2 regions of the Peribacillus sp. FSL M8-0224 genome follow, and region 2 is predicted to be linked to the other one. Evidence: predicted binding sites of a transcription regulator. Region 2 holds the regulator's gene; the other holds the start of a gene.
What was found. Region 2 encodes CtsR, which represses protease genes until heat stress. Its sites were predicted from a motif close to ATGGTCAATAAAGGTCAAACA; they were not measured.
Positions count from the first base shown of each region.

Region 1: clpP (ATP-dependent Clp endopeptidase proteolytic subunit ClpP) is a predicted target of CtsR. The motif match lies at 3,371-3,391, and genes of this name have one in related genera.

Region 1 covers NZ_JBBOOJ010000001.1:4,943,216-4,958,394, forward strand. The annotation lists gene MKX49_RS24085 (sugar-binding transcriptional regulator) at 9-1,043, opposite strand; gene MKX49_RS24090 (glutaredoxin family protein) at 1,183-1,431, opposite strand; gene rpoN (RNA polymerase factor sigma-54) at 1,441-2,778, opposite strand; tRNA gene MKX49_RS24100 (tRNA-Arg) at 3,093-3,164, opposite strand; gene clpP (ATP-dependent Clp endopeptidase proteolytic subunit ClpP) at 3,454-4,059, shown strand; gene MKX49_RS24110 (HPr family phosphocarrier protein) at 4,159-4,416, opposite strand; gene whiA (DNA-binding protein WhiA) at 4,437-5,390, opposite strand; gene MKX49_RS24120 (gluconeogenesis factor YvcK family protein) at 5,458-6,444, opposite strand; gene rapZ (RNase adapter RapZ) at 6,434-7,333, opposite strand; gene MKX49_RS24130 (NUDIX hydrolase) at 7,379-7,837, opposite strand; gene trxB (thioredoxin-disulfide reductase) at 8,396-9,343, opposite strand; gene MKX49_RS24140 (tetratricopeptide repeat protein) at 9,447-10,949, opposite strand; gene MKX49_RS24145 (hypothetical protein) at 10,942-11,127, opposite strand; gene hisIE (bifunctional phosphoribosyl-AMP cyclohydrolase/phosphoribosyl-ATP diphosphatase HisIE) at 11,159-11,815, opposite strand; gene hisF (imidazole glycerol phosphate synthase subunit HisF) at 11,812-12,570, opposite strand; gene hisA (1-(5-phosphoribosyl)-5-[(5-phosphoribosylamino)methylideneamino]imidazole-4-carboxamide isomerase) at 12,571-13,305, opposite strand; gene hisH (imidazole glycerol phosphate synthase subunit HisH) at 13,302-13,934, opposite strand; gene hisB (imidazoleglycerol-phosphate dehydratase HisB) at 13,935-14,522, opposite strand; gene hisD (histidinol dehydrogenase) at 14,612-15,179, opposite strand, start outside.
Region 2 covers NZ_JBBOOJ010000001.1:5,396,204-5,411,382, forward strand. The annotation lists tRNA gene MKX49_RS26290 (tRNA-Leu) at 1-4, shown strand, start outside; tRNA gene MKX49_RS26295 (tRNA-Arg) at 14-90, shown strand; tRNA gene MKX49_RS26300 (tRNA-Pro) at 100-176, shown strand; tRNA gene MKX49_RS26305 (tRNA-Ala) at 186-261, shown strand; rRNA gene MKX49_RS26310 (16S ribosomal RNA) at 421-1,971, shown strand; rRNA gene MKX49_RS26315 (23S ribosomal RNA) at 2,148-5,080, shown strand; rRNA gene rrf (5S ribosomal RNA) at 5,145-5,260, shown strand; gene MKX49_RS26325 (CtsR family transcriptional regulator) at 5,635-6,096, shown strand; gene MKX49_RS26330 (UvrB/UvrC motif-containing protein) at 6,118-6,669, shown strand; gene MKX49_RS26335 (protein arginine kinase) at 6,666-7,742, shown strand; gene clpC (ATP-dependent protease ATP-binding subunit ClpC) at 7,872-10,313, shown strand; gene radA (DNA repair protein RadA) at 10,512-11,900, shown strand; gene disA (DNA integrity scanning diadenylate cyclase DisA) at 11,903-12,976, shown strand; gene MKX49_RS26355 (PIN/TRAM domain-containing protein) at 13,203-14,300, shown strand; gene ispD (2-C-methyl-D-erythritol 4-phosphate cytidylyltransferase) at 14,322-15,011, shown strand; gene ispF (2-C-methyl-D-erythritol 2,4-cyclodiphosphate synthase) at 15,026-15,179, shown strand, end outside.

The sequences.
Region 1 (15,179 bases), 450 kb from region 2:
CAAATATATTAAGGGGTGTAATTCCCCTGAATTAACTCTTGTGCCGCAGCTTCATCCGTGATCAAAACGGTTGATGAAGGTGCGCCTTTCATGTAGGAACGGATAGCCTTTGCTTTAGTTTTGCCACCTGCCACAGTTATCACTCGCTTTTCAGGGCTAAGATCATCTAACTGGATGCCGACTGTCAAAACTTTATGAACAACTTTGCCGTTTTCATCGTAATAATAACCGAATGCCTCTCCTACAGCATTTCCATCTAACAGCTTCTTTAACATTTCTGGCGAAGAATTTCTTCTCTCTGCCATCGCCATGGCATCACCGATTCCATGAATGATCATATCGGCAGACTTGATTTGGGAAATCACTTCTTTAATTGCAGGTTCCTTCTGAAATGATGCATAAACCTCACCGCTTAATTGATCGGGTACATATAACACTCTGTATGAGGCTTGTGCCTTCTGTGCCATTTTTTCGACAATCGTATTGGCCTGATTCTGCACCGCTTCACCAATTCCCCCGCGGGCTGGGACAAATGTCAATTTCCTGGATGCTTCATCAGGTGACAACGAATTAGCCACTTCGGCCATTGTCGATCCGCCAGTAACCGCAATGATATTCTTTGAGTTCCATTCTCGTTTCATACGGTTTGCACAAGCTTTACCCAATTCTTTTTTCACCCATGGGGTTTCATCACAATTTCCTGAGACAATTATGACTTCATCCACTTGTAACAAATCCTGCAATTGCTTTTCCATTATGTCTATACCCATTACTTCACGCATTATTCCTTCTAACTTATCCAGGATTTCAATCCCTTCATCAGTCAGCGTCATGCCAGAGCTGAAGATGTTAACCAGGTTCTGACTTTTCAGAAAATCAACCTCGCCTCTAAGCGTCCGCTCTGTCAAATTAAGGCTCACGGACAGACTGCGCCTTCCAACCGGCTGCATCATTTTGATATAACGCAGGATATCATATCTTTTTTGCATAACCATAAGGAAATCGGGCAATAATTTTCTTTGTACCTCGAGTAATGTACGCATATTTAAAACTCCTAAAAAGTTAAGTTGGACATTTAACGTCCCGCGTAGTCATTTTCTGTCCCACTTAAAACAAAAAAATATTCCTGCTACATATTTTATTCTAGCAGGAACGGAATGTTTCTTCAAATGATTTGAAAAATTATTTTTCCAAAAGCCTATTTAGAGCTGATTTATCAACGTTTCCGAACTGAACGATTTCATCTTTCCATTCAACGACAGGGATCATCAGCCCGAATCTCTCAAGCAAATCATCATCGGTATGGATATCGATTTCCTTATAGCCTATGCCTGACTCCACTTTCACTTCTTCGAGTACCAGCTTGGCTTTATCACATAACGGGCATTTATCCCTACTATATAAAACAAACGCATTCGATTCCAAAACCACTCATCCTTTTCAATCATATCTTTTTCGTTTAGATGAAGAAGGGATCCCTAATTGTTCCCGGTACTTGGCAACGGTTCGGCGTGCCAGGATAATTCCATGCTCTTCTTTCAGCCGTTCCGCCAAGTCTTGATCCGAAAGCGGCTTTTGTTTATTTTCCCCATTGATGGCTGCCTGGAGGCTCTTTTTCGCCTGCATGCCCGACATATCCTCATCAAGGCCGACCGACTGTAAAGAAGTAGTGAAAAATATCCGCATCTCTATCGTGCCAAATGGTGTCTGTACGTACTTCCCTTTAACCGCCCGGCTTACTGTGGACTCATGTATGCCAAGTTCGTCTGCGATTTCTTTCATCGTCATCGGCTTCAAATAGTTCAGGCCATGATGAAAGCACGCCGGCTGTTTTTCGACGATGCACTGAATAACCTTCAATATCGTTTCTTTTCTCTGTTGGATTCCTCTGGAGATCCATTGGTATTCCTGCCACTTATCCTGGATAAACCGCTGAACTCCCTGATCCTTATGGCTCTTCATTCGGTTTAAATATCCTTTATCCACATTAAGATTGGGTGTGTTACCATCATAATTCCCGACAAGCAGCATGCCATCCCGAACTTCCACGACCACATCCGGCACTATATAAGAAGGTTTTTCCTGAAAAAAGAGTGATGCCGGACGCGGGTTCAACGTCTGGACATAATCAAAGACTTCTTGAATCTCCTTCAGTGTAACACCGATTTTCTTACTTAGGTCTTTCCAGCGCTTTTCAGCAAAATCGAGGAAATGGTTTTCTATGATCGATTCTGCCAGAAGATTCTCCCCTTCTGCTTTCACTTGAAGCAAAAGGCACTCTTGAAGATTCCTCGCTCCAATACCATGCGGTTCGAGTTCCTGTAAAATCGAGAGACTCTCTTCCAAAACGGCCGGAGATATGCCTGGGATGCATATATCATCCAGCTGAGTCCTTAAGTAACCGTTTTCATCAAGGTTATGAATTAATAGAAGCATTGCCTTTTGCTGCTCACCGGAAAACTGCTGGTGATTCACCTGGGACATGATATGCTGTTCAAGCGATATGGTATCTTCACTGATCTGTTCAATCCAATAGTTGGCATCATACGTATTTTTAAGAGTCCGTTTACCTTTTTTGCGGTCAAAAGTTGGCTGAAATAAAGAAGATGTTGGCTGATCTATGGACAGTAATGGGTTCTCCACCATTTTATTTTCTAAAAAAGCCGATAGCTCCTGCGAGGAGTATTGCAGCAATGTAATAGCTTGCATGAGCTCCTGGGTCATTGCCATCTTTAATGTTTGCTGTTGAAAAAGTCCTGCTTTCATATTCATACTCATCGATTCATCCCTCCCCCACTCCATTTTACATTATCAGGAGAAAATTCTACACAAAAACCCATGAAAACGCTTACGATTTTTTTCTGAATAGTTTATTTGTTTTAAATACTATATGTTAGAAACGCAAATTTAACAACTACTTTTATTGAAAAATCACCATTTTTCAATAGTGTGGGCGAATATTTTCAAGACAGGACCGACATTACAGGATTCGATGGAATATTACGGAAAACAAGCAAATTCAGCAAAAATTTCAACTCTCCTAAAAATTACAAATAAAAAATCCCCCACTTTATTAAGCAGAAGATTGGTAATGCCCTCGGCAGGAATCGAACCTGCATTTCAAGCTTCGGAGGCTTGCGTTCTATCCGTTGCACTACGAGGGCGTAATAGAAAATATTTTTTCAACAGACTTCATTATATGATAGAATCCCCTCCTTTGCAAGGGTTATCAGGTTTAAAACTTTATCATTTGGGTATTATGGGTAATGTGGAAATTCATCCCTGTGCGGCATAATATATAAAATAATCTATCAGGAAGGAGCCCTAGCCAGAAAATTGTCGAACAAATTATCCATAATAGGGTTTGTTTTGTTTGACCTAAATTGACCAAAAAGTGTATCATACATACATAAAGAATTTAAATGATTCTCTTAATCGAAGGAGGAAATGAACATGAATTTAATTCCTACAGTTATCGAACAAACAAGTCGTGGGGAGCGTGCCTACGATATTTACTCCCGTTTATTAAAAGACCGGATCATTATGCTAGGAAGTGCAATTGACGATAATGTTTCCAACTCCATTGTTGCTCAATTACTATTTTTAGAAGCGGAAAATCCTGAAAAAGATATCACTCTATACATCAACAGCCCTGGCGGAAGCATCACTTCCGGTATGGCCATTTACGATACCATGCAATATATCAAACCTAATGTATCGACAGTATGCATCGGTATGGCCGCTTCCATGGGTGCTTTCCTATTGGCCGCTGGCGAAAAAGGCAAACGTTATGCGTTGCCAAACAGTGAAGTCATGATTCACCAACCACTTGGAGGAGCTCAAGGTCAAGCTACGGAAATTGAAATTGCTGCCCGCCGTATCCTTCACTTGAAAGATAAGCTGAACCAAATCTTGGCAGAACGTACAGGACAACCTATCGAAGTCCTTCAAAGAGATACGGAACGTGATAACTTCATGACTTCCGAAAGAGCTCTTGAATATGGCTTGATTGACAAAGTCATCACGCGCAGCGTTCTTGATGATAAAAACTCTAAGTAATCCTGCAACAAAAGAAAGGCTCCGGAGATCGCCATAAGCGACCTCCGGAGCCTTTTTTCATGATAAAAGAAAAGGATGCACATTTAGGCATCCCCTTTTTTAACCCTCTTGCTGAACGAACTCTTCCAATGCTTCTAACGCTTCTTTTTCATCGCGTCCTTCGACGATTAACTTCACGGACACGCCAGAACTGATGGCTAGGCTCATTAATCCCATTATACTTTTTGCATTCACTTTCTTTCCTTCTTTTTCAAGAAAAACATCTGAATGAAAGCGGTTAGCTTCTTGTACAAAAAGAGCCGCCGGCCGAGCTTGCAAACCCGTTTTCAATTTTACCTCAACTTGTTTCTCCACCATCTTGATCTCCCCTGTTAGCTTTATTTTTTCGCAGCAATAGCCTCTCCCCCACGGAGCCTGTCAGCTATTTCATCAATCTTTCGCAATCGGTGATTAATCCCGGACTTACTGATGGTTCCCCCGGATACCATTTCCCCAAGTTCCTTTAAGGTTATATCCTGAAACGCTATCCTAAGCTCCGCAATTTCCCGAAGCTTATCCGGTAAAATGCCAAGTCCTACCGTATCCTCGATATAATGGATATTTTCAACCTGGCGCAATGATGCCCCGATCGTTTTGTTCAAATTGGCTGTTTCACAATTCACAAGCCGATTCACTGAATTACGCATATCACGGACAATCCGTACATCCTCGAACCTTAATAAAGCTGAATGGGCGCCAACTATACTTAAAAACTCGGCAATCTTTTCGGCTTCTTTCAAATAAATGATGTACCCCTTCTTGCGTTCAAGTGTCTTGGCCTTCAAGCCAAACTTATTCATTAGCTCACAAAGGGCATCATTGTGCTCTTTATAAAGTGAGAAAATCTCAAGGTGATAGGAAGACGTTTCCGGATTGTTAACCGAACCCCCTGCAAGAAATGCACCTCTTAGATAAGAACGCTTACAGCATTTCTTCCCAACAATAGTATCGGATATATCATGGAGAATTTCAAAGCCATCGCCTAAAATTTCCAAATCGGTTAAAACCCGCTGCCCTCCGGATGACATCCTGACAATATATACATTGTTCTTTTTAAGCTTCATCTTTTTACGGACCAACAGCTCGACCTGGACCTCATAACTTTTTTTCAGCAGCGTATAAATCCTTCTGGCAATCGCAGCATTCTCAGTTTGAATATCCACAACAAGCTTCCGATTAGAAAATGAAAGGGATCCGTTCATCCGGATAAGCGCACACAATTCCGCTTTACCGCAGCAATCCTTTCCCTCTAATGTTGTAAGCTCTTTTTTTGTTTCTGAAGCAAAAGACATCCATTTCACCCCCAATCGAACGCAGGTAATCTATTTTTATCAATCAAAAAACCGTCCCCGCTTATATCTACGGTACTATGTGGCTTTTTGTTTCATTTACAAGCATATTATAAAGCAAATCCGCCACTTTTTTCGTATCATGGCGTATTACATTCCCTTCATAGCTGAAAATGCGTTCTTGTATGATTTCAAGACCCATCATTTTTAAGCTTTCCACATCATACATGACCGGTTTTGCATATTCAGCTTGATAGCGCTGCTGAATCTCGGTTGGTATTTCCTCATTATTAACAAGTATCCTGTCAATATATGCATTTCCCATATGGTCATATATCGCTTTTATATGATCACTCGCGCTATAATCCAGAGTCTCGCCGGCTTGTGTCATCAAATTGCAAATGTACACCTTCTTAGCCTTGGAACGGGCTACCTCTTCTCCTAAACCAGGGACAAGTAAGTTAGGCAGAATGCTAGTATATAGGCTTCCTGGACCTATGACTATAAGATCTGCCTGCTTGATTTCCTGGAGAGTTTCACTAAGCGGCTTTATATGACGAGGAGACAGGAATACTTTTTTTATTTTCTTTCCTGAGAAGGGAATCTTGGATTCTCCTGTAACAATCGTTCCGTCATCCATCTTTGCATGGAGAACCACACTTTGGTTGGCAGCCGGAAGCACTTTACCGCGGACATTAAGGAATTTACTCATTTCCTGGATCGCATGGACGAAATCCCCGGTCAGCGAAGTCATTGCCGCCAGTATCAAATTCCCAAGCGAATGCCCTGACAACTCATTTTTACTCTGAAAGCGATGCTGAAACATTTGTTCAACAAGGGGCTCTACATCCGATAACGCAGCCAGCACGTTACGAATATCACCCGGAGCGGGAATATCCATATCCTCGCGAAGGCGGCCTGAACTTCCACCATCATCAGCAACCGTTACGATTGCCGTTATATCCACCGGATGCTTCTTTAACCCTCTCAACAAAACAGGAAGGCCGGTTCCCCCTCCGATGATCACAACCTTAGGCTGTTTCTTTTTATCTAACATCTGCTTTCCCCTTACTTTTTTCGATATCGCGATGTGATACTTGAACCCTGTAATCCTTTTTGAAGTGGTTTGAAATATATTCCGTCAAAGCTACAGAACGGTGCTGACCGCCTGTACACCCAATCGCAACAACAAGCTGTGCTTTCCCTTCACGTTTATAATATGGAAGCATGAAAGCGAGCAGATCGGTTACTTTTTCCAGGAATTTTTGCGTCTCACTCCATTTTAAAACGTAACTCGACACTTCCTGTTCCAAACCAGTCCTTGGCCTCATATGATCAATATAATATGGATTTGGCAGGAACCGTACATCAAACACAAGGTCGGCATCTATGGGTAGACCATGCTTGAACCCGAACGACATGACATTGACTGTAAAACCGACACTTTTATCGGCAGAAAACTCCGAAGCGATTTTCTCCCTCAATTCGCGCGGCTTCAGTTGGGAAGTATTAAAGATCAACTGGGCCCTTCCCTTCAATTCGTCCAAAAGTTCCCGTTCCATTTTAATGCCTTCCAATGGCCGGCCTAATGGAGCAAGGGGATGGGTCCTTCTCGTTTCCTTATATCTGCGTACCAAGGAATCATCATCCGCTTCAAGAAAAAGGATTCTTGGTGAGACTGCAGCTGCATCCGTTAAATTATCCAGTGCAAGAAATAAGGAATCAAAAAATTCCCTTCCCCTTAAATCCATGACAAGAGCCACTTTATTCATCTTATTCCCGGAGTCCTTCATTAACTCCAAAAACTTTGGCAACAGCGTGGGCGGCAAATTATCGACGCAAAAAAAGCCGAGGTCTTCAAAACTTTGAACCGCCACTGTCTTGCCTGCTCCGGACATTCCGGTAATGATGACCAATTGCGTTTCACTCATCTGCCCTGTACTCATAGTTTCTCCGCCCCCATGTATAGCAATCTTTTTTATATCTAAAAATTAACCTGGATCCAACCGGTAAGAAAGCAGCTTGAACTCTGGCGTATAGGTAAAGGTTCCATAGATGATCCCACTGCCATGAACCATATAATCCAGGATGTGAAAATCACCTTCAGCCATCATCAGCTTTTTAACATCTTCAACCGGATGCCAGCTAAGTTCCCCTTCTTCACAAACATCCACATTTACACCATCGGAATCCGTTGCAAAGAAAGTGAACATCATCCATTCTGATAAAACTTTATCTCCGTCCTTCATGATGAAGGTGAAAATACCTTTGATGGAAGGGTTTTTTAAATAAACGCCCGTTTCTTCGCGATATTCCCTAATGCAAGCATCGCGTACAGACTCCCCAGGTTCCATCTTGCCGCCGGGAGCTACCCACCATCCGCGTCTAGGCTTTTTCAATAAGAGGATTTGATTATCTCTGATCAATACACAGTTTGTGACACGTTGCACGTTCTTCACCTCGATTGGCTCTGCTCGACTATAGAAACCTTCACCCCCCGTGTTGAAGAGATTCAGTTTATATCCTTAAACCGCCGCTAGATATCCATTTGGCGATTTACAAATGCTAATAGTTCAAACAAGTTGTATTTTTCATCTTCTTACCATTATGAAAGATTTATATATGTTTAGTATATCTTATCATTATACTATTTTTAAAATGAGCAAACAATAAAGTAAACTTCCTGCATTGGGGGAATCTTCATTCGCAAGGAATCACATAGGTAAGCCTTTATCCTGCTTAACTCCTATTCTTCTCCACTTTCGCTTCCTAAATGCAAAGGAACGGCTTGCTTCACATTAAAAACCGCTTGGGAACATCCTAAAAATTGGAACTAAAGATATAGTCTCAAAGCAGGAAAACAAAAAAAAGACACAGAAACTTATTCTGTGTCCTTAAACGTTTATAATTAAAGGGGGTCAACTTCTATCCCCTACTATACCGAATCATTATTTCACGCATGTTACAACATCGTTAAAATGGAATTACGATTGTATATTCTTGTGATATCAAGCCTTTGGCTGCAATTTTTCTTGAAGTTCCTCAACAAAATGCTGAGCGGATTGGGCGGCAATGCTTCCATCGCCTGTAGCAGTAACGATTTGGCGCAATGTTTTTTCACGAACATCACCTGCAGCGAAAATACCAGGTACGCGTGTTTCCATCCGATCATTCGTTTCAATATAGCCTGTTGAGTTCAAGATGCCCAAGTTTTCAAATGGTTTCGTTAGCGGAAGCATTCCGATATAAATGAATACACCGTCTGCGTCCATCACTGTCTCTTCTCCGTTTTCAGTGGAAACTAGTGTGACACCGCCGACCTTGCCGCCTTTTTCATTGATTTCCTTCAAAGTGTGATTCCAGATGAAGTTAATTTTCTCATTGGCAAATGCACGATCTTGAAGAATCTTTTGAGCACGAAGTTCGTCACGTCTGTGAACGATCGTCACTTTTGAAGCAAAGCGAGTTAAGTACACACCCTCTTCAACAGCAGAGTCTCCGCCGCCGATAACGAACAGTTCTTTTTGCTTGAAGAATGCACCATCACAAACTGCACAATACGATACACCGCGGCCGCCCAATTCTTTTTCGCCAGGAACGCCGATTTTCTTGTATTCGGCACCAGATGAAATGATGATTGAACGTGCTTTGAATTCCTTTGAACCGGCTTTGATCGTTTTATACTCTTCACCGTCGATGATTTCCTTAACATCCCCATAGGCATACTCCGCACCGAATTTCTTTGCATGGTCAAACATTTTCGTTGAAAGTTCAGGTCCGAGTATAGTGTCGAATCCAGGATAATTTTCAACTTCCTCCGTATTGGCCATTTGCCCGCCCGGTACTCCGCGTTCTAACATCAATGTTGAAAGGTTCGCACGTGATGTATAGACAGCCGCCGTCATCCCTGCAGGACCAGCTCCAATAATAACAACGTCATAAATTTTTTCAGACATGTTTTCACTCCTCCATATTCCATTACAAATGGAACCTTCACTACGGTTAGTGTTCCCTACCTATTATCCTATATAACAAATAATTTTTCGTCCAAATATCTGCTCATCCGAGTAAGTTTTGAACCAACTTCACGTACTTCGATAAGGTGGACACCGAAATGAAATGTTTGTCTGCGATTGCCTGTTTGCTCGCCTTCTCACTTTTAAGCTGAATCCACACATACTCCACCGCAGATGCCCATCCTGCAGGATTATTTAGCTTCTGCTCGGATTTCACCGCTTCGATGAAAACGGAAAACCACATTAAATAGAGCCCGGCTTCATTTAATTGAATCGGTTGGAAATGCTGATATAATAACTCAGCTGTGCGATCGGCAAAATCAATCGGTGTTAATTGGCGATCTTTAGCAGGACCTTGAACAAGTTCGGCATAATCACGTTCCAATTCAGTGAAATTCTGGTTTAGGTTGAGGACCTGGTTTTTCAATAGCTTCTGTTTATGAACCGAATGTTTCAGAAGGAAAATGGCAAAAAGCCTTTCTTCGATGAATTCACTTTCCAGCCTTTTTATAATAGAAGGAAAATGATGTTCAAAACCATCTGAAGTTGCATTCATATCTCCCCAAGGCTCCATGCCTTCCTTTTCCGGGTTCATTTCCACGACCTTTTTCCATGCCTTTTTGGCAGCCTGTTCGTGGCCTAAGTGGTAAGCGGAAATGGTAAGCCAATAGTAGAAGGTTCCATCTCCTTCGAACCCTTGCTTTTGAAGTCCTTTAAGCCAATTATATGCAGAATCATAATTTCCGATCAGAGCGAAGGTCGCTCCAAGCTTGAAACGATGTTCGGATAGCATCGGCCTAATTTTCTCCAGCATCTGTATGAGCTCTTCAACCTTTGCCTCATCCTGTTGATAATGATGAAATACAACAAGGTTACAAAGAGCATGCAGGTTTCCCGGACTTTTTTCCAATACCTCATCAAGTGTTGCAAAAGCTTCATTCACTTGACCAAGATAGAAATAGGCAAGTGCCAGGTTATTATAAGCGGACCAGTAATCCTCGTACTCGGCAATCGTTTCTTTCAGCACTTCGATCGCTTTCGGGAAATTGCCTGATTCCAGGTACTCACGGGCTTGTTCCTGTTTGGTAATGAGCCCATCATGCTTAAAGGGATTTTCTTCTGACTCATCCGACTCAAAAGTTATCAATTCAAGCAGATCCTCTGCGTCATCGCTGAACTCCCCGTCTTCTTCTTTATCAAGATAAGCACTGGCGTGACGATAAGCCTCCTTGAACATGCCTAAGTGGGCATAATTATTAGCCAGGAAGTAATGACATTCCGACATATAGGGATCCATCACATCCAAGATGTTTTCCAAAAGGTTGTTTGAATAATTATATTCACCGATTTCCGAGCAAGTGATTGCCAATTGACAAGCTATCATCGGTTCAGCAGGTTCAAGTTCCAGCGCACGTTCCAGGTATTTCTTTGATTTAGGTAATTCCCGTCTATGATAAGCTTTTAAACCCTTGGTGAAATAATACTCACCTGTTGGGTGAAAGGTTAGAATTTTTGCCTGTTGGCCAAATTTAGAGTCTTTACTCATGTAATCCTCCATCTACAAGTTGATTAACCATAGTATTATAACATATTGGAGAAAATTTGCCGAACAATTCAAGAAAATGGAAAACAGGAATCATCATGCTTTCTTCAAGAAAAATCGAAGCATTTTCCTTGTCATATGGGGATTCAAGATCGCTGCTCGCCATCGTAAATACACACAAAAGCCCTCCTATTGACGGAGGGCAATCACATTCATTCGGTTTCTTTCGGTTCGTCCTTATCGGCATGTCTAGCCTTCAATACATCAAGTACCGCTTGGAAAGGCAGCTCCTGCTCTTGAAGAAGAACGAATAAGTGATAGAGGAGATCGGCACTTTCCATCGAAAGTTCCTCTGCATCACGGTTCTTAGCAGCAATGATCACTTCTGCCGCTTCTTCACCGACTTTCTTCAGGATCTTATCAACGCCCTTATCGAATAGGTAGGTCGTATATGAACCTTCAGGCATTTCCGATTTTCTTTTTTCAATCAATCTTTCCAATTCCGTCAAGAAAGTCACATCCGCCTTCACGTCTTGTCCGGCTTCACCATTTTGGTAAATCGTTTCGCTAAAACAGCTTGTTGCCCCAGTATGGCACGCAGGACCTGCAGGCACGACCCGAACGACCAATGCATCTTGATCGCAGTCATACTTCATTTCGGTGATTTTCTGGATATTGCCGCTGGTTGCTCCTTTATGCCATAATTCATTGCGCGAACGGCTGAAGAAAACCGTTTCCCCTTTTTCAATCGACAATTGCAGAGATTCTTGATTCATGTAAGCAAGTGTCAGCACTTCGCCTGTTCCTGCATCTTGAATTATTGCCGGTACCAAACCTTTTTCATCGTATTTAATAGTTTCAAGATTCATCGTACAACCACTCCTTGTTGTTTGAGAAACGCTTTGACTTCTTTAACGGATGTTTCTTTATAATGAAAAATCGATGCCGCTAATGCTGCGTCGGCTTTACCTTCTTGGAAGGCTTCCTGGAAATGTTCAGCGTTGCCTGCCCCGCCAGAGGCGATGACCGGAACTGAAACGGCTTCAGATACCGTTTTTGTCAAAGCGATATTAAACCCTTGTTTCTCGCCGTCACAATCCATGCTTGTCAATAAAATTTCCCCAGCACCGCGGGATACGGCTTCCTTCGCCCACTCGGTCACTTCCCATTCAGTCGGTTTCCGGCCGCCGTGGGTATATACCCGCCAAGACCCAAGCCCTTCATCATATCGGGCGTCTATGGCAACCACGATACATTGGGAACCAAAATAATCAGCACCTTCATTAATTAAATCCGGACGCAGGATGGCTGCTGTATTTAAGGATACTTTATCGGCACCAGCCCGCAGGATCTTCTTCATATCCGCCAATGAATTAATGCCGCCGCCCACCGTGAACGGGATTGCCAAGCTGCCCGCTACCGCTTGAACGACGTCGACGATCGTTTCCCTGCCTTCATGTGATGCGGAAATATCCAGGAAGACAAGCTCATCGGCACCTTCTTGGTCGTAAAAGGCTGCAAGTTCGACCGGATCTCCAGCATCCCTAAGGGAAACAAATTGTATGCCCTTGACTACGCGCCCATCTTTTACATCGAGACATGGAATAATTCGTTTAGTGAGCATTTAACCACGCACCTTTTCTAGTGCTTCTTCTACAGTAAAGCGGTTGGTATAAAGTGCCTTGCCAATGATAGCCCCTGCAATGCCTTGGGCTTCATACTCCTTGAGGGTGATAAGGTCTTCGAGTGAACTAATGCCTCCTGAAGCAATCACGTTTTTACCAGTTGCCTCCGCCATGGCCAATATACCTTTCACATTCGGCCCTGAAAGCATGCCATCCGTCGCGATATCAGTCACGATAAAGGTCTCGGCACCAGCATCGGCCAGTAGTTTGCCAAGATCTACCGCAAGGGTTCCAGACGTTTGAAGCCAGCCATGAGTGGCAACCTTGCCATCCTTCGCATCGATCCCGATAGCGATATGGCTTCCATATTTCCTAATCATATCTTTAGTGAAATCAGGGTCTGAAACGGCCGAGCTGCCTAGAATGACACGTTCCACTCCATTATCCAGATAATGGGCTATATCCCGTTCCGTTCGGATGCCGCCGCCGATTTGAATGCGGGCGCCTAACTCACTTGCCGCTTTAATTACGTATGAATCATTGATTCTTACTCCCTCTTTAGCTCCGTCAAGGTCGACCATATGTATCCAACCGGCTCCTTGGTCCGCAAAGCTTTTAGCCATATCGAAGGGGGAATCACCATAAACGGTTTCCTGATTGTAATCTCCCTGGATTAAGCGGACGCATTTGCCTCCGCGCATATCAATCGCCGGGTAAATAGTAAAGTTGCTCATGCTTCTTCCTTCCCTTCTACTAATGACAGATAATTTCTCAAGAGTGACATCCCCATATTCCCGCTTTTTTCCGGGTGGAACTGCATGCCGAATACATTCCCTTTACCGACGATCGCCGGCACTTCCACATCATACATCGCCGAAGCGGTAACGAATGATTCATCTGTATCGACGTAGTATGAATGGACGAAATAAACATGTTCCTCTTCCAGCCCCTCATTCACTGGTGATGCGTGTTTGAATTCAAGTCGATTCCAGCCCATGTGCGGCACTTTATAAACCTGGTCATTCGCATCCACTCCCTTAAAACGAACGACTTTTCCCGGGATGAGGGATAATCCTTTTGCCGGTCCATTTTCCTCACTTTCATCAAAGAGAAGCTGCATACCAAGGCAGATGCCTAATAGATACCCCCCATCCGCTACATATCCCCGTAGAAATTCATCCAGCTTTTGTTTTTCCAAGAGACTCATGGCATCCCTGAAAGAGCCAACGCCGGGAAGTATGATCCCTTTCGCCTTTGAAAGTTCTTTTGGGTCATCGGAAATGAATGAACCGGCACCAAGGCGCTCAAGCCCTTTACTTACAGAAAATAAATTCCCCATGCCATAATCGACGATCCCGATCATTTACAACATTCCTTTCGTCGAAGGGATGCCTTTGACACGTGGATCGATTGTCGTAGCTTCATCCAATGCACGTCCAAGCGCTTTGAATATTGCTTCGATCATATGATGTGTGTTGTGACCGTAATGAACGACTACATGAAGGTTCATCCTGGCTTCAAGAGCGAATTTCCAAAGAAACTCGTGCACCAGTTCAGTATCGAAAGTACCGACCTTTTGCGAAGGAAACTCAGCCCGGAACTCAAGATGCGGACGATTGCTTAAATCGATGACAACCTGGGCGAGTGCTTCATCCATAGGTACGAAAGCATTTCCGTAACGCTTTATCCCGCGCTTGTCTCCAAGGGCCTCCAATAACGTCTGACCCAAGCAAATGCCAATATCTTCAGTTGTATGGTGATCATCCACGTCCGTATCCCCATTTGCATCTACTGTCAAATCAAACTTCCCGTGTTTCGTGAACAAATCCAGCATATGCGTCATAAACGGAACGCCGGTCTTAATGGAGGAATTACCTTCCCCATCCACATCAAACTTCAAACTTATTTCCGTTTCATTCGTCTTTCGCTCCACACTAGCAAAACGTTCCATTACAGCTCCTCCTCAACGGGGTACGACCCCTTTTCCTAAGATGTAAATGCATGTCTAAAGTTTTTATATCACCGATTTCACTTATTTAATCATTCAGGACCTTTTCCCGATTCATTCACACCACGTGATTCGATGGCACGGGCATGGGCCTCCAATCCTTCCATTCGGGCAAATGCTGCGATTTTTTCTGCATTTTTGCGGAAGGCCGTTTCACTATACATGATGATGCTCGATTTCTTTTGAAAATCATCCACATTCAGCGGGCTGGAAAAACGGGCGGTTCCATTGGTAGGCAACACATGATTGGGGCCTGCAAAGTAATCCCCGACGGGCTCCGAGCTAAAGCGGCCAATGAAGATTGCACCGGCATGGCGGATTTTAGCCATGATTTCAAGTGCATCCTTGGTCACAATTTCCAAATGTTCCGGTGCAAGTTCATTAATCGCTTCAACAGCTTCTGCCATATTCCCGCATACAACGATTCTTCCATAATCCCTTATCGAGGCTGCAGCAATATCATGACGTGGAAGCAACGCCACCTGCTTGGTCACTTCTGCTGCCACTTCTTCTGCAAGAGACGTAGAAGTCGTGACCAAAACACTGCAAGCCCGGGCATCATGCTCCGCCTGTGATAACAAGTCTGCCGCTACTTCTGCA
Region 2 (15,179 bases):
ACCATCTTAATATGCGCCCGTAGCTCAATTGGATAGAGCATCTGACTACGAATCAGAAGGTTGTAGGTTCGACTCCCGCCGGGCGCACCATGTTTTTTTCGGGAAGTAGCTCAGCTTGGTAGAGCACTTGGTTTGGGACCAAGGGGTCGCAGGTTCGAATCCTGTCTTCCCGACCATTATTTTTTGGGGCCTTAGCTCAGCTGGGAGAGCGCCTGCCTTGCACGCAGGAGGTCAGCGGTTCGATCCCGCTAGGCTCCACCAAAAAAACTTGACAAGCCGATTTGGGTTTGTTATGATATGTAAGTTGATTCTTTAAGAAGAGTCAAATTGCTCTTTGAAAACTGAACAAAACAAAGCGCCAACGTTAAATTTTAAGTGAGCACATACTATCAAAAAAAGCAAATGAGCAAGTCAAACATTTCTTCGGAGAGTTTGATCCTGGCTCAGGACGAACGCTGGCGGCGTGCCTAATACATGCAAGTCGAGCGAATCGATGGGAGCTTGCTCCCTGAGATTAGCGGCGGACGGGTGAGTAACACGTGGGCAACCTGCCTATAAGACTGGGATAACTTCGGGAAACCGGAGCTAATACCGGATACGTTCTTTTCTCGCATGAGAGAAGATGGAAAGACGGTTTACGCTGTCACTTATAGATGGGCCCGCGGCGCATTAGCTAGTTGGTGAGGTAATGGCTCACCAAGGCGACGATGCGTAGCCGACCTGAGAGGGTGATCGGCCACACTGGGACTGAGACACGGCCCAGACTCCTACGGGAGGCAGCAGTAGGGAATCTTCCGCAATGGACGAAAGTCTGACGGAGCAACGCCGCGTGAACGAAGAAGGCCTTCGGGTCGTAAAGTTCTGTTGTTAGGGAAGAACAAGTACCAGAGTAACTGCTGGTACCTTGACGGTACCTAACCAGAAAGCCACGGCTAACTACGTGCCAGCAGCCGCGGTAATACGTAGGTGGCAAGCGTTGTCCGGAATTATTGGGCGTAAAGCGCGCGCAGGTGGTTCCTTAAGTCTGATGTGAAAGCCCACGGCTCAACCGTGGAGGGTCATTGGAAACTGGGGAACTTGAGTGCAGAAGAGGAAAGTGGAATTCCAAGTGTAGCGGTGAAATGCGTAGAGATTTGGAGGAACACCAGTGGCGAAGGCGACTTTCTGGTCTGTAACTGACACTGAGGCGCGAAAGCGTGGGGAGCAAACAGGATTAGATACCCTGGTAGTCCACGCCGTAAACGATGAGTGCTAAGTGTTAGAGGGTTTCCGCCCTTTAGTGCTGCAGCTAACGCATTAAGCACTCCGCCTGGGGAGTACGGCCGCAAGGCTGAAACTCAAAGGAATTGACGGGGGCCCGCACAAGCGGTGGAGCATGTGGTTTAATTCGAAGCAACGCGAAGAACCTTACCAGGTCTTGACATCCTCTGACAACCCTAGAGATAGGGCTTTCCCCTTCGGGGGACAGAGTGACAGGTGGTGCATGGTTGTCGTCAGCTCGTGTCGTGAGATGTTGGGTTAAGTCCCGCAACGAGCGCAACCCTTGATCTTAGTTGCCAGCATTCAGTTGGGCACTCTAAGGTGACTGCCGGTGACAAACCGGAGGAAGGTGGGGATGACGTCAAATCATCATGCCCCTTATGACCTGGGCTACACACGTGCTACAATGGATGGTACAAAGGGCTGCAAACCTGCGAAGGTAAGCGAATCCCATAAAGCCATTCTCAGTTCGGATTGCAGGCTGCAACTCGCCTGCATGAAGCCGGAATCGCTAGTAATCGCGGATCAGCATGCCGCGGTGAATACGTTCCCGGGCCTTGTACACACCGCCCGTCACACCACGAGAGTTTGTAACACCCGAAGTCGGTGAGGTAACCTTCATGGAGCCAGCCGCCTAAGGTGGGACAGATGATTGGGGTGAAGTCGTAACAAGGTAGCCGTATCGGAAGGTGCGGCTGGATCACCTCCTTTCTAAGGATAATTACGAGAGCGCTTTTGTTTTGTTCAGTTTTGAATGAGTAATTCATTCAAATAGGAAAGACAGTCATCACGCTGTGATGGATTCTTTCTGCTTTGTTCCTTGAAAACTAGATAATAGATAGAAGGCAATTAATTTTTTTCAAAGCATCTGTAAGATCTTTTTTAACGGTTAAGTTAGAAAGGGCGCACGGTGGATGCCTTGGCACTAGGAGCCGATGAAGGACGGGACTAACACCGATATGCTTCGGGGAGCTGTAAGTAAGCTTTGATCCGGAGATTTCCGAATGGGGAAACCCACTGTTCGTAATGGAACAGTATCTTTACCTGAATACATAGGGTACTGAAGGCAGACCCGGGGAACTGAAACATCTAAGTACCCGGAGGAAGAGAAAGCAAACGCGATTTCCTGAGTAGCGGCGAGCGAAACGGAATTAGCCCAAACCAAGAGGCTTGCCTCTTGGGGTTGTAGGACACTCAACATGGAGTTACAAAGGAACGGGGTAAATGAAGTGACCTGGAAAGGTCCGTCGAAGAAGGTAAAAACCCTGTAGTTGAAACTTCGTTCCCTCCTGAGTGGATCCTGAGTACGGCGGGACACGAGAAATCCCGTCGGAAGCAGGGAGGACCATCTCCCAAGGCTAAATACTCCCTAGTGACCGATAGTGAACCAGTACCGTGAGGGAAAGGTGAAAAGCACCCCGGAAGGGGAGTGAAATAGATCCTGAAACCGTGTGCCTACAAGTAGTCAAAGCCCGTTAATGGGTAATGGCGTGCCTTTTGTAGAATGAACCGGCGAGTTACGATTTCATGCGAGGTTAAGTTGATGAGACGGAGCCGCAGCGAAAGCGAGTCTGAATAGGGCGAATGAGTATGAGGTCGTAGACCCGAAACCAGGTGATCTACCCATGTCCAGGGTGAAGTTCAGGTAACACTGAATGGAGGCCCGAACCCACGCACGTTGAAAAGTGCGGGGATGAGGTGTGGGTAGCGGAGAAATTCCAATCGAACCTGGAGATAGCTGGTTCTCTCCGAAATAGCTTTAGGGCTAGCCTCAAGATGAGAGTATTGGAGGTAGAGCACTGATTGGACTAGGGGCCCCCAACGGGTTACCGAATTCAGTCAAACTCCGAATGCCAAATACTTATTCTTGGGAGTCAGACTGCGAGTGATAAGATCCGTAGTCGAAAGGGAAACAGCCCAGACCACCAGCTAAGGTCCCAAAGTATACGTTAAGTGGAAAAGGATGTGGAGTTGCTTAGACAACCAGGATGTTGGCTTAGAAGCAGCCACCATTTAAAGAGTGCGTAATAGCTCACTGGTCGAGTGACTCCGCGCCGAAAATGTACCGGGGCTAAACGTATCACCGAAGCTGTGGATTGACACCGTATGGTGTCGATGGTAGGAGAGCGTTCTAAGGGCGTTGAAGTCAGACCGGAAGGACTGGTGGAGCGCTTAGAAGTGAGAATGCCGGTATGAGTAGCGAAAGAAGGGTGAGAATCCCTTCCACCGAATGCCTAAGGTTTCCTGAGGAAGGCTCGTCCGCTCAGGGTTAGTCGGGACCTAAGCCGAGGCCGAAAGGCGTAGGCGATGGACAACAGGTTGATATTCCTGTACCACCTATACATCGTTTGAACGATGGGGGGACGCAGAAGGATAGGGTAAGCGCGCTGTTGGATATGCGCGTCCAAGCAGTTAGGCCGGAAACGAGGCAAATCCCGTTTCCATTAAGGCGGAGCTGTGATGGCGAGGGAAATATAGTACCGAAGTTCCTGATTCCACGCTGCCAAGAAAAGCCTCTAGTGAGATGTAAGGTGCCCGTACCGCAAACCGACACAGGTAGGCGAGGAGAGAATCCTAAGGTGTGCGAGAGAACTCTCGTTAAGGAACTCGGCAAAATGACCCCGTAACTTCGGGAGAAGGGGTGCTTTTTAGGGTGAATAGCCCAGAAAAGCCGCAGTGAATAGGCCCAGGCGACTGTTTAGCAAAAACACAGGTCTCTGCGAAGCCGCAAGGCGAAGTATAGGGGCTGACACCTGCCCGGTGCTGGAAGGTTAAGGGGAGAGGTTAGCGCAAGCGAAGCTTTGAACCGAAGCCCCAGTAAACGGCGGCCGTAACTATAACGGTCCTAAGGTAGCGAAATTCCTTGTCGGGTAAGTTCCGACCCGCACGAAAGGTGTAACGATCTGGGCACTGTCTCAACGAGAGACTCGGTGAAATTATAGTACCTGTGAAGATGCAGGTTACCCGCGACAGGACGGAAAGACCCCGTGGAGCTTTACTGCAGCCTGATATTGAATTTTGGTACAGCTTGTACAGGATAGGTAGGAGCCTGAGAAGCCGGAGCGCCAGCTTCGGTGGAGGCGTTGGTGGGATACTACCCTGGCTGTATTGAAATTCTAACCCGCGCCCCTTATCGGGGTGGGAGACAGTGTCAGGTGGGCAGTTTGACTGGGGCGGTCGCCTCCTAAAGAGTAACGGAGGCGCCCAAAGGTTCCCTCAGAATGGTTGGAAATCATTCGTAGAGTGTAAAGGCACAAGGGAGCTTGACTGCGAGACCTACAAGTCGAGCAGGGACGAAAGTCGGGCTTAGTGATCCGGTGGTTCCGCATGGAAGGGCCATCGCTCAACGGATAAAAGCTACCCCGGGGATAACAGGCTTATCTCCCCCAAGAGTCCACATCGACGGGGAGGTTTGGCACCTCGATGTCGGCTCATCGCATCCTGGGGCTGTAGTCGGTCCCAAGGGTTGGGCTGTTCGCCCATTAAAGCGGTACGCGAGCTGGGTTCAGAACGTCGTGAGACAGTTCGGTCCCTATCCGTCGCGGGCGCAGGAAATTTGAGAGGAGCTGTCCTTAGTACGAGAGGACCGGGATGGACGCACCGCTGGTGTACCAGTTGTCTTGCCAAAGGCATAGCTGGGTAGCTACGTGCGGACGGGATAAGTGCTGAAAGCATCTAAGCATGAAGCCCCCCTCAAGATGAGATTTCCCATGGCGCAAGCTAGTAAGATCCCTGAAAGATGATCAGGTTGATAGGTCAGAGGTGGAAGCATGGTGACATGTGGAGCTGACTGATACTAATAGATCGAGGACTTAACCAACGCTTTTAAAAAAATGAAATACCTTCTTATTATCTAGTTTTGAAGGAACAACGTTCCTTTTATGTTTGGTGGCGATAGCGAAGAGGTCACACCCGTTCCCATTCCGAACACGGCAGTTAAGCTCTTCAGCGCCGATGGTAGTTGGGGGTTTCCCCCTGTGAGAGTAGGACGCCGCCAAGCCATTTAAAAAGATCAGCCATCCGGCTGGTCTTTTTTGTGTTTGTAATAAAAAACTTTTCCGTTTTCAGGGACAGCACGGGCTGGCCTTATTTGAATTGGTTGCCATATCATGAGGAGGAAATGGATGAGCTGGGGAAATGGGGGAGAATTTAAGTGATGAAACCTTAAGCAGAAGAAAAAGTTCAGGTTTTACATCCATTTATATAGGGTATTTATGTAAGATATTTCAACTTTTATGTTCAATGGGGTATGTAACTACATATAATTTGGAGAAAATGGATATTACAGAAAGAAAGTGCGTTTAAGTTGCAAAATGCATTATTCCTTGTATAATAATAGTCAAATATAGTCAAAGTCAGAATGGAGGAGGCTGAGTGAGAAACATATCTGATGTTATCGAAACTTATTTGAAGCAAGTACTTGAAATAAGTCAAAAAGATATCTTGGAGATTAAAAGAAGTGAAATAGCAGATAAATTTCAGTGTGTTCCTTCTCAAATCAATTACGTAATCAATACGAGGTTTACCATCGAGAGAGGTTATGTTGTAGAGAGTAAGCGTGGAGGCGGCGGTTATATACGCATCATGAAAGTGGAATCACAGGATTCCGTGCAACTTATCAACCAATTATTATCGCTTATTGGTTCCAGGGTAACTCAATCGATGGCTGAAGGAGTAATTTCACGGCTGATGAATGAAGACGTCATTAATGAAAGAGAAGCAAAGATTATGATGAGCGTCATAGATAGATCGGTGATTTATATCGACCTGCCTGACCGCGATGAGCTTAGGGCAAGAATTTTAACTGCGATGCTTACGACTTTAAAATATAAATGAAACTGGCAGAGGTGATGAACGTTGATTTGCCAAGAATGTCATCAAAGGCCTGCTACCCTGCACTTCACCAAAATCATCAATGGAAAAAAGACTGAAGTCATGATTTGTGAGAAATGTGCTCAGGAAAAAGGTGAAATGTTCATGGAGGCAGGCGGACCTGGTTTTTCAATAAATAATTTATTAGCAGGATTGTTGAATATGGAGTCGAATATTCAACAGACAAAGGCAAATGCATTTCCGAAAACGGAAGAGAGGCGCTGCCCGCATTGTCATCGATCTTATAAAGAATTTGTCCATATTGGCAAGTTTGGCTGTGCCGAATGTTATAAAACGTTCAATGAACAGTTAAATCCCATTTTAAAGAGGGTTCATAGCGGCAATACAGCACACATAGGGAAAATTCCAAAAAGGATTGGTGGCGCCATATATCTTCGAAAACAAATTTTGGATTTGAAAGAAGTTTTAAAGGTCCACATTGATCAAGAGGAGTTTGAGAAAGCGGCAGAAGTAAGAGATAAGGTTCGTTCCCTTGAAAAAAGGTTTGAAGCACAAGAGGGAGGCGAGGAATTATGAGCTTGGAAAAGTTTGTAGAAAACGCCTTGAGTTCCTGGATGAGTGCCGAAGGGCCGGAAATCGATATTGTATTGAGTTCGCGGATTCGGCTGGCCAGGAATTTCAAAGACTTTACCTTCCCAACCTCCTTTTCGAACGAAGAAGCTAATAAAATCATTGAATTGGTCAAAAAAAGAATCGAAGAGGAAGTAACCCCGGAGATTGGAAAATTGGAGCTATTAGAGATTGACCAATTGCAGCCACTGGAAAAGCGCGTTCTGGTTGAAAAACATTTAATCAGTCCTCATTTAGTTGAAGATTCAGCGAAAAGCGCATGTCTCCTTTCGGAAAATGAAGAAATAAGTATCATGATAAACGAAGAGGACCATCTCCGTATTCAATGTTTAATGTCGGGGTTGCAGCTAAAGGAAACCTTAAAGATTGCAAATGTTCTTGACGATTGGATTGAAGAATCCATAGACTATGCATATGATGAAGAAAGAGGATACCTGACTAGTTGTCCGACTAATGTGGGAACAGGGTTAAGGGCTTCAGTCATGATGCATCTGCCGGGCCTGGTCCTTACACAGCAGATGAATAATATCATACCGGCTATCAACCAATTGGGGTTGGTGGTTCGAGGGATTTATGGAGAGGGCAGTCAAGCGTTGGGGAATATTTTTCAAATCTCCAATCAAATCACCCTTGGAAAATCGGAAAGGGATATCGTTGAAGATCTAACGAGTGTAGTGCAACAAATCATAGCCCAGGAACGGTCAGCGAGGGATGCATTAGCGAGGACTTCCCACATACAATTAGAAGATAGAATTTTCCGTTCATATGGGGTTTTGTCCAATGCTCGAATCATCGAGACCAAGGAAGCAGCTACATGTATCTCCGATGTTAGGTTAGGGATAGATCTTGGGTATATAAAGAATATTTCCAAAAGCATTCTAAATGAATTGATGATTTTGACGCAGTCGGGATTTTTACAAAAGTACGCAGGCGGCCCTTTAAGACCCCATGAAAGGGATATCCGTAGAGCAGCACTCATCCGGGAACGCTTGAATTTCACGGAATCTTCCTCCTCATAGAGGTTATTGACCTCTTTAGGGAGAATTAAATTTCATTAATAGATATGGAGCAAGAATAAGCTTCTGCCATTACTTAGAGAATTGCCAGCAATTTTATTCAAAACGAAAATTCTTAAGGAGGAATTCCCTATGATGTTTGGTCGTTTTACTGAAAGAGCCCAGAAAGTATTAGCATTAGCCCAAGAAGAGGCAATCCGTTTAGGTCATAATAATATTGGCACGGAACATATTTTACTGGGCCTGGTCCGAGAGGGTGATGGTATTGCAGCCAAAGCGTTATATGCTCTTGGATTGGGTCCGGAGAAGATTCAGAAAGAAGTTGAAAATTTAATTGGCCGTGGACAGGATACGGCTCAAACGATACATTATACCCCAAGAGCCAAGAAGGTCATTGAGCTTTCCATGGATGAAGCAAGAAAATTAGGTCACTCATATGTTGGGACAGAGCATGTCCTTCTAGGTCTTATACGAGAAGGGGAAGGTGTCGCTGCCCGCGTATTGAATAATCTGGGAGTAAGTTTAAATAAAGCTCGACAACAAGTATTACAACTTTTGGGCAGCAATGAATCAGGTGGTCATCAAGGTTCAGCCGCTGCAAATGCAAGCACGCCGACACTGGATGGCCTTGCCCGTGATTTAACGGCGATTGCCAGGGAAGGAAGCTTGGATCCGGTTATCGGAAGAAGTAAGGAAATACAGCGTGTCATTGAGGTATTAAGCCGTCGTACAAAAAATAACCCAGTATTGATCGGTGAACCTGGCGTTGGTAAAACAGCCATTGCTGAAGGGCTTGCCCAACAGATTATCAATAATGAGGTACCTGAGATTTTACGTGATAAACGCGTCATGACACTTGATATGGGTACTGTTGTGGCTGGCACTAAATACCGGGGTGAATTTGAGGACCGGTTGAAGAAAGTCATGGATGAAATACGCCAGGCGGGTAATATCATCCTATTCATCGATGAATTGCATACATTGATTGGTGCAGGTGGTGCAGAAGGTGCCATCGATGCCTCCAATATCCTTAAACCATCATTGGCTCGTGGTGAATTACAATGTATCGGTGCTACAACTTTGGATGAGTACCGCAAGTATATTGAAAAGGATGCTGCCCTTGAACGTCGCTTCCAGCCAATCCAAGTCGATGAGCCGACAATTGAGGAATCCATCCAAATTCTCAAAGGTCTTCGTGACCGTTATGAGGCACATCACCGCGTATCGATCACTGACGAAGCGATTGATGCTGCAGTCAAATTATCAGACCGTTATATTTCCGATCGCTTTTTACCTGATAAAGCGATTGACTTGATTGATGAAGCTGGTTCCAAAGTTAGGCTGCGCTCGTACACAACGCCACCCAACCTAAAGGAACTTGAAGTGAAACTAGATGATGTTCGCAAGGAAAAGGATGCTTCCGTTCAGAGTCAGGAATTTGAAAAAGCTGCTTCGCTTCGCGATACAGAACAACGCTTAAGAGAACAATTGGAAGAAACGAAAAAAACTTGGAAAGAAAAACAAGGGCAGGAAAACAGTGAAGTGACTGTGGATGACATTGCACACGTCGTATCCAGCTGGACGGGAGTGCCGGTCACTAAATTGGCGCAAACGGAGTCAGACAAACTGCTTAATATGGAGTCAATCCTCCATGATCGTGTAATTGGGCAGGAAGAGGCCGTCATTGCGGTTTCTAAAGCAGTACGACGTGCAAGGGCAGGTTTGAAAGATCCTAAGCGTCCAATTGGTTCATTCATCTTCTTGGGGCCTACAGGGGTCGGTAAAACCGAGCTAGCCCGAGCTTTGGCTGAATCCATTTTTGGTGATGAAGATGCCATGATCCGCATCGATATGTCCGAATATATGGAGAAACATTCGACTTCACGTCTTGTAGGATCGCCTCCAGGATATGTTGGGTACGAAGAAGGCGGTCAGTTAACGGAAAAAGTGCGGAGGAAACCATACTCCGTCGTTCTGCTTGATGAAATAGAAAAGGCGCATCCGGATGTCTTCAATATTCTTCTTCAAGTTTTGGAAGACGGAAGACTGACAGATTCAAAGGGGCGTACTGTCGATTTCAGGAATACCATTTTGATCATGACATCGAATGTAGGGGCGTCTGCCTTGAAAACTGATAAGTATGTCGGCTTTAACATCCAGGATACTGGTCAGGACTATAAAAATATGAAAGGGAAAGTGATGGAAGAACTCAAACGTGCATTCCGTCCGGAATTCCTGAATCGTATTGATGAAACTATCGTGTTCCACTCATTAGAGAAGGATCATTTGAAACAAATCGTTACATTAATGTCAAATCAGCTTACTACCCGTTTGAAAGAACAGGAGATATACTTGGAGCTGACAGATGCGGCTAGAGAAAAAATTGCCACGGAAGGTTTTGATCCGGAATATGGGGCAAGGCCAATCCGCAGGGCGCTTCAGAAGCATGTAGAGGATTATCTATCCGAAGAGTTGCTTAAAGGCAACGTGAAAAAAGGGCAAACGGTCGTAATGGATGTCGTGAATAATGAGTTTGCAATCCGACAAGGCGAGCCTGTTAATGTAAGTGAATAACCTGATCCTAAACTTCGAGGTACACGCAGATTCTTTTGCAGTGTACCTCTGTTTTTTATCTATAGGTAGATGTGAGTATAAACGGGACAAGCAAAGTGAATATTTTTTTAAAAAAACTTAGCCTTAAGAAGGTTTAAATAAAACAGAGATATAATATCCTTAATATAGATATTTTTTCCAAAGGAAGAGGAGTAATTTATGGCTGTAAAAAAGAAAACTAAATTTATCTGTCAGTCTTGTGGGTATGAGTCCGCGAAATGGATGGGGAAATGCCCAGGCTGCGGTGAATGGAATAAAATGGTCGAGGAAACCGAAATCGTTAAACCTGCTAGAAAGGGCGCTTTTACCCATTCAGAGGTGAGAGGTTCCGGGGAACGGGAGAAGGCAGCACCCATAACGACCATTCAATCAGAAAAAGAACCACGCATTAAGACGGATTTAATGGAATTGAATCGTGCTCTTGGGGGCGGGATTGTACAGGGATCACTTGTATTGATCGGAGGGGACCCGGGTATCGGTAAGTCCACCCTGCTTTTACAGGTATCATCCCAATTGGCGCATAAACAGAAAAAAGTGCTTTATATATCAGGTGAAGAATCAGTCAAGCAGACCAAATTGAGAGCGGACCGGCTTGGGACCATGTCGGAAAATCTATTCGTTTATTCTGAGACCGATATGGACTATATCCAACAGGCAATTACAGATGTTAAACCGGATTTGGTCATTATTGACTCGATTCAAACGGTTTACCATTCGGAGGTTACATCTGCCCCGGGAAGCGTTTCACAAGTGAGGGAATGCACAGCCTCACTCATGCGCATTGCTAAAACGAACGGAATCGCGATTTTTATCGTCGGTCACGTTACAAAAGAAGGGGCCATTGCGGGACCACGGCTGCTTGAGCACATGGTTGACACCGTATTATATTTTGAAGGGGAAAGACACCATACATATCGAATTATACGTGCGGTTAAAAATCGCTTTGGTTCGACGAATGAGATGGGTATTTTTGAAATGAAAGAACATGGATTGGAAGAGGTGGCGAATCCATCGGAAATTTTCCTTGAAGAACGGTCGCAAGGAGCTTCGGGGTCCACAGTCGTCGCATCCATGGAGGGCACAAGGCCGGTGCTTGTTGAAATTCAAGCATTGATTTCTCCTACGAGTTTTGGGAATCCTAGGCGGATGGCCACGGGAATTGACCACAATCGAGTTTCGCTTTTAATGGCTGTCCTGGAAAAGAGAGTGGGCTTGCTGCTCCAAAACCAAGATGCGTATTTAAAGGTTGCTGGCGGTGTCAAGCTGGATGAACCGGCAATTGACCTCGCTGTTGCAATAAGCATTGCATCAAGCTTCCGTGATAAACCAACAAACCCTGCCGATTGCATCATTGGTGAAGTGGGGCTGACTGGGGAAGTGAGAAGGGTGTCACGAATTGAACAAAGGGTGCAGGAAGCAGCGAAATTAGGGTTTGAGCGGGTTATCATACCGGCTAATAATATAGGAGGGTGGACCGCGCCGAAAGGTATTAAGATCATTGGTGTTTCATCGGTTTCGGAGGCTCTTAAACAATCGTTAGGGGGTTAAGCATGACAGATAAAAAAGGGTATGAGAAAACAAAATTGGAAATTCTGCAAATCGTAGCACCGGGTACCCCGCTTCGGGAGGGTATAGAAAATGTCCTGAGGGCGAACACGGGCGGTTTGATAGTGGTCGGATATAACGAAAAGGTGCGAACGATCGTGGATGGCGGCTTCGAAATCAACTGCAGCTGTACCCCCAGCACATTATATGAGTTGGCGAAGATGGACGGGGCCATCATTTTAAATGAAACCGCCGATAAGATCATTTTCGCAAATGCCCAATTAGTGCCTGATAACAGTACACCTTCCACTGAAACGGGAATGAGGCATAGAACAGCGGAACGGGTGGCAAGGGAGACCAAGTCGTTGGTCATCGCAATCTCACAACGCCGGAATGTCATCACTTTATATCAGGGCAATTTCCGGTATGCCCTTAAAGATATAGGAGTCATTCTTGCCAAGGCTAATTTAGCCATCCAGACCTTGGAAAAATACAAGGTGGTCCTGCAGCAGAGCATATCGGTTTTAGGAGCGCTCGAGTTTGAGGAAATCGTGACCTATGCCGATCTTTTGCAGGTATTTCACCGTTATGTGATGGTGCTCAGGATCAAGGCGGAGCTGCTAACGTACCTTAATGAACTTGGTACGGAAGGAAGGCTGATCCGTTTGCAAATGAATGAAATCCTGGCAGATATTGAAACGGAAGGGAAATGGCTTATCAAGGATTATACCTCCAGTAATGATGAAAATCCCGAGGAAATCATTTTTAGGCTTCAAGAGTTGGCCATGCAGGAAAAACTGGATGAAAGCATTCTTCTTAAGGTGCTGGGCTATCATGGATATATACATCTTGATGAGTCAGTACATCCCCGTGGTTACCGTATTCTTCATAAAATCCCACGCTTGCCGGGTTTAATCATCGAAAATTTAGTGAAACAGTTCGGAAGCTTTAGTGAAGTCAATAAAGCTACGGTTGAAAACCTTGACGATGTGGAGGGTATAGGTGAAGTCCGGGCCAATAAAATTAAAGAAGGACTCCGAATTTTGAAAAATCAGCTGGTCACAAATAGAAGGATGTAAGGTGCAGCCGGCTTTAAAAAAACTCCTGAACGGGCTTGAAATTGATTGGTGTTTATTTTTGACACTCAAAACTCAGGGTGCTAGGCTAATATTACGAAAAAGAGAAGAATTCATATTTGTAAATCCACTAATTCCTTAAGTGAATTTAACGTATATAGTGAAAACGAATTTTCGAAGGTTTCATTTTATTTTATTGGTCAATAATGAGTAGAAGGAGGTGAAAGGGATGTTAAAACGCATTATACAAGCATGCTTCTTAATAGTCGGCGGAACACTTGGTATGTTGCTTATTCCGGAATTATTAATTGTTTTACATGCAGACGATATTGCTTTATTAAACAATCCTTATGTAAGTGTACTGTTGGGTGCCATTATCTTTTATCTTATAACTTTTTGGGCAGTAGATCATGTGATCTACTTTATGAAATGGCTGGAGGAACAGCTTGTAAAGATACCGATTACGGATATAATCTTTGGCAGCGTAGGTCTTTTAGTTGGACTGCTTGCAGCGTTCTTGGTTGGATCCGCATTCAGTGCCATCAAGGTTCCCATTTTGAATACAGTGGTTCCTATCATCCTTACGCTTTTATTTGGATATCTTGGTTTTCAGGTGGGCTTTAAAAAACGTGATGAGCTATTGAGTTTATTCACGAAAAGCAATAAGAAAAAGAACACGGATGGTGAAGCAAGCGAAGAGGATGAAGAGGGGTATAGCAAGCGCCTGAAGATTCTTGATACAAGCGTCATCATTGATGGCAGAATTGCGGATATTTGTCAGACAGGCTTTCTGGAAGGTACCATAGTCATTCCTCAATTCGTATTAAACGAATTGCAGCACATTGCGGATTCATCTGATGCATTGAAAAGGAATCGTGGAAGGCGCGGTTTGGATATCTTGAATCGGATTCAAAAAGACCTGCCGATTAAAGTGGAGATGTACGAGGGGGATTTTGAAGACATTCAGGAAGTCGACAGTAAACTGGTGAAGCTTGCCAAAATATCGGGCGGAATGGTCGTTACCAATGATTTCAATTTAAACAAAGTATGCGAGTTTCAAAATGTGGCGGTACTTAATATCAATGACCTGGCCAATGCCGTAAAACCTGTTGTACTTCCTGGGGAAGAGATGAATGTTCAGGTCATAAAGGACGGGAAAGAGCAGAACCAGGGCATCGCTTATTTGGACGATGGCACCATGATCGTTGTCGAGGGTGGCCGTGACCATATCGGGAAACGGATCGATGTACTTGTCACAAGTGTATTGCAAACCTCTGCAGGCCGGATGATATTCGCTAAACCGAAACTATTAGAAAAAGCATTATAAAGAAGAGTAGGAGAAACCGTTATGTTTTATGAAGTAGTGATACCTGCAGCTGGACAAGGCAAAAGAATGAAAGCGGGCAAGAATAAACTTTTTATTGAACTATCGGGTGTCCCGATCATTGTTTATACACTGCGTGTCTTCGAAGAAGATCCTGACTGTCGGGGGATTATCCTTTCGATAAACCCGGCAGAAAAGGATTATTTCAATCAATTGATAGCAGCGAATGGGCTTAAAAAGGTCAAGAAACTGGTCATGGGTGGCAAGGAGCGCCAACAAAGCGTTTATAATGGACTGCAACATGCAGAAGAAGACATCGTCCTGGTCCATGACGGTGCCCGCCCTTTTATTACCCTAGGGCAAATCAGTGAATTGACTACTGCCGCCTCCCTTAATGGAGGTGCCGTAATTGCAGTGCCCGTTAAGGATACGATTAAAAAAGCGGCAAACAAAAAGGTATTGGAAACAGTGGAACGATCAAGCTTGTGGGCGGTGCAAACTCCACAAGCTTTTCGTGTATCCATATTAAAAAGTGCGTATGAACAGGCAGAAGCTGAAGAATTTTTAGGGACGGACGATGCAAGTTTACTAGAGCGGATCAATGAACAGGTAGTTATTATTGAGGGCAATTATGATAATATTAAGATTACGACTCAGGAAGACCTTTATTTTGCAGAAGCGATTTTACATAAACAACAACATGGAAAACGATGATTGGGGAGAATGATATGTTTAGAATAGGACAAGGATATGACGTTCATCAGCTTGTGGAAGGCAGGCCTTTGATAATTGGCGGGATTACGATTCCGTATGAGAAAGGACTGCTGGGTCATTCGGATGCGGATGTCCTTCTGCATACTGTTGCCGATGCCTGCTTGGGGG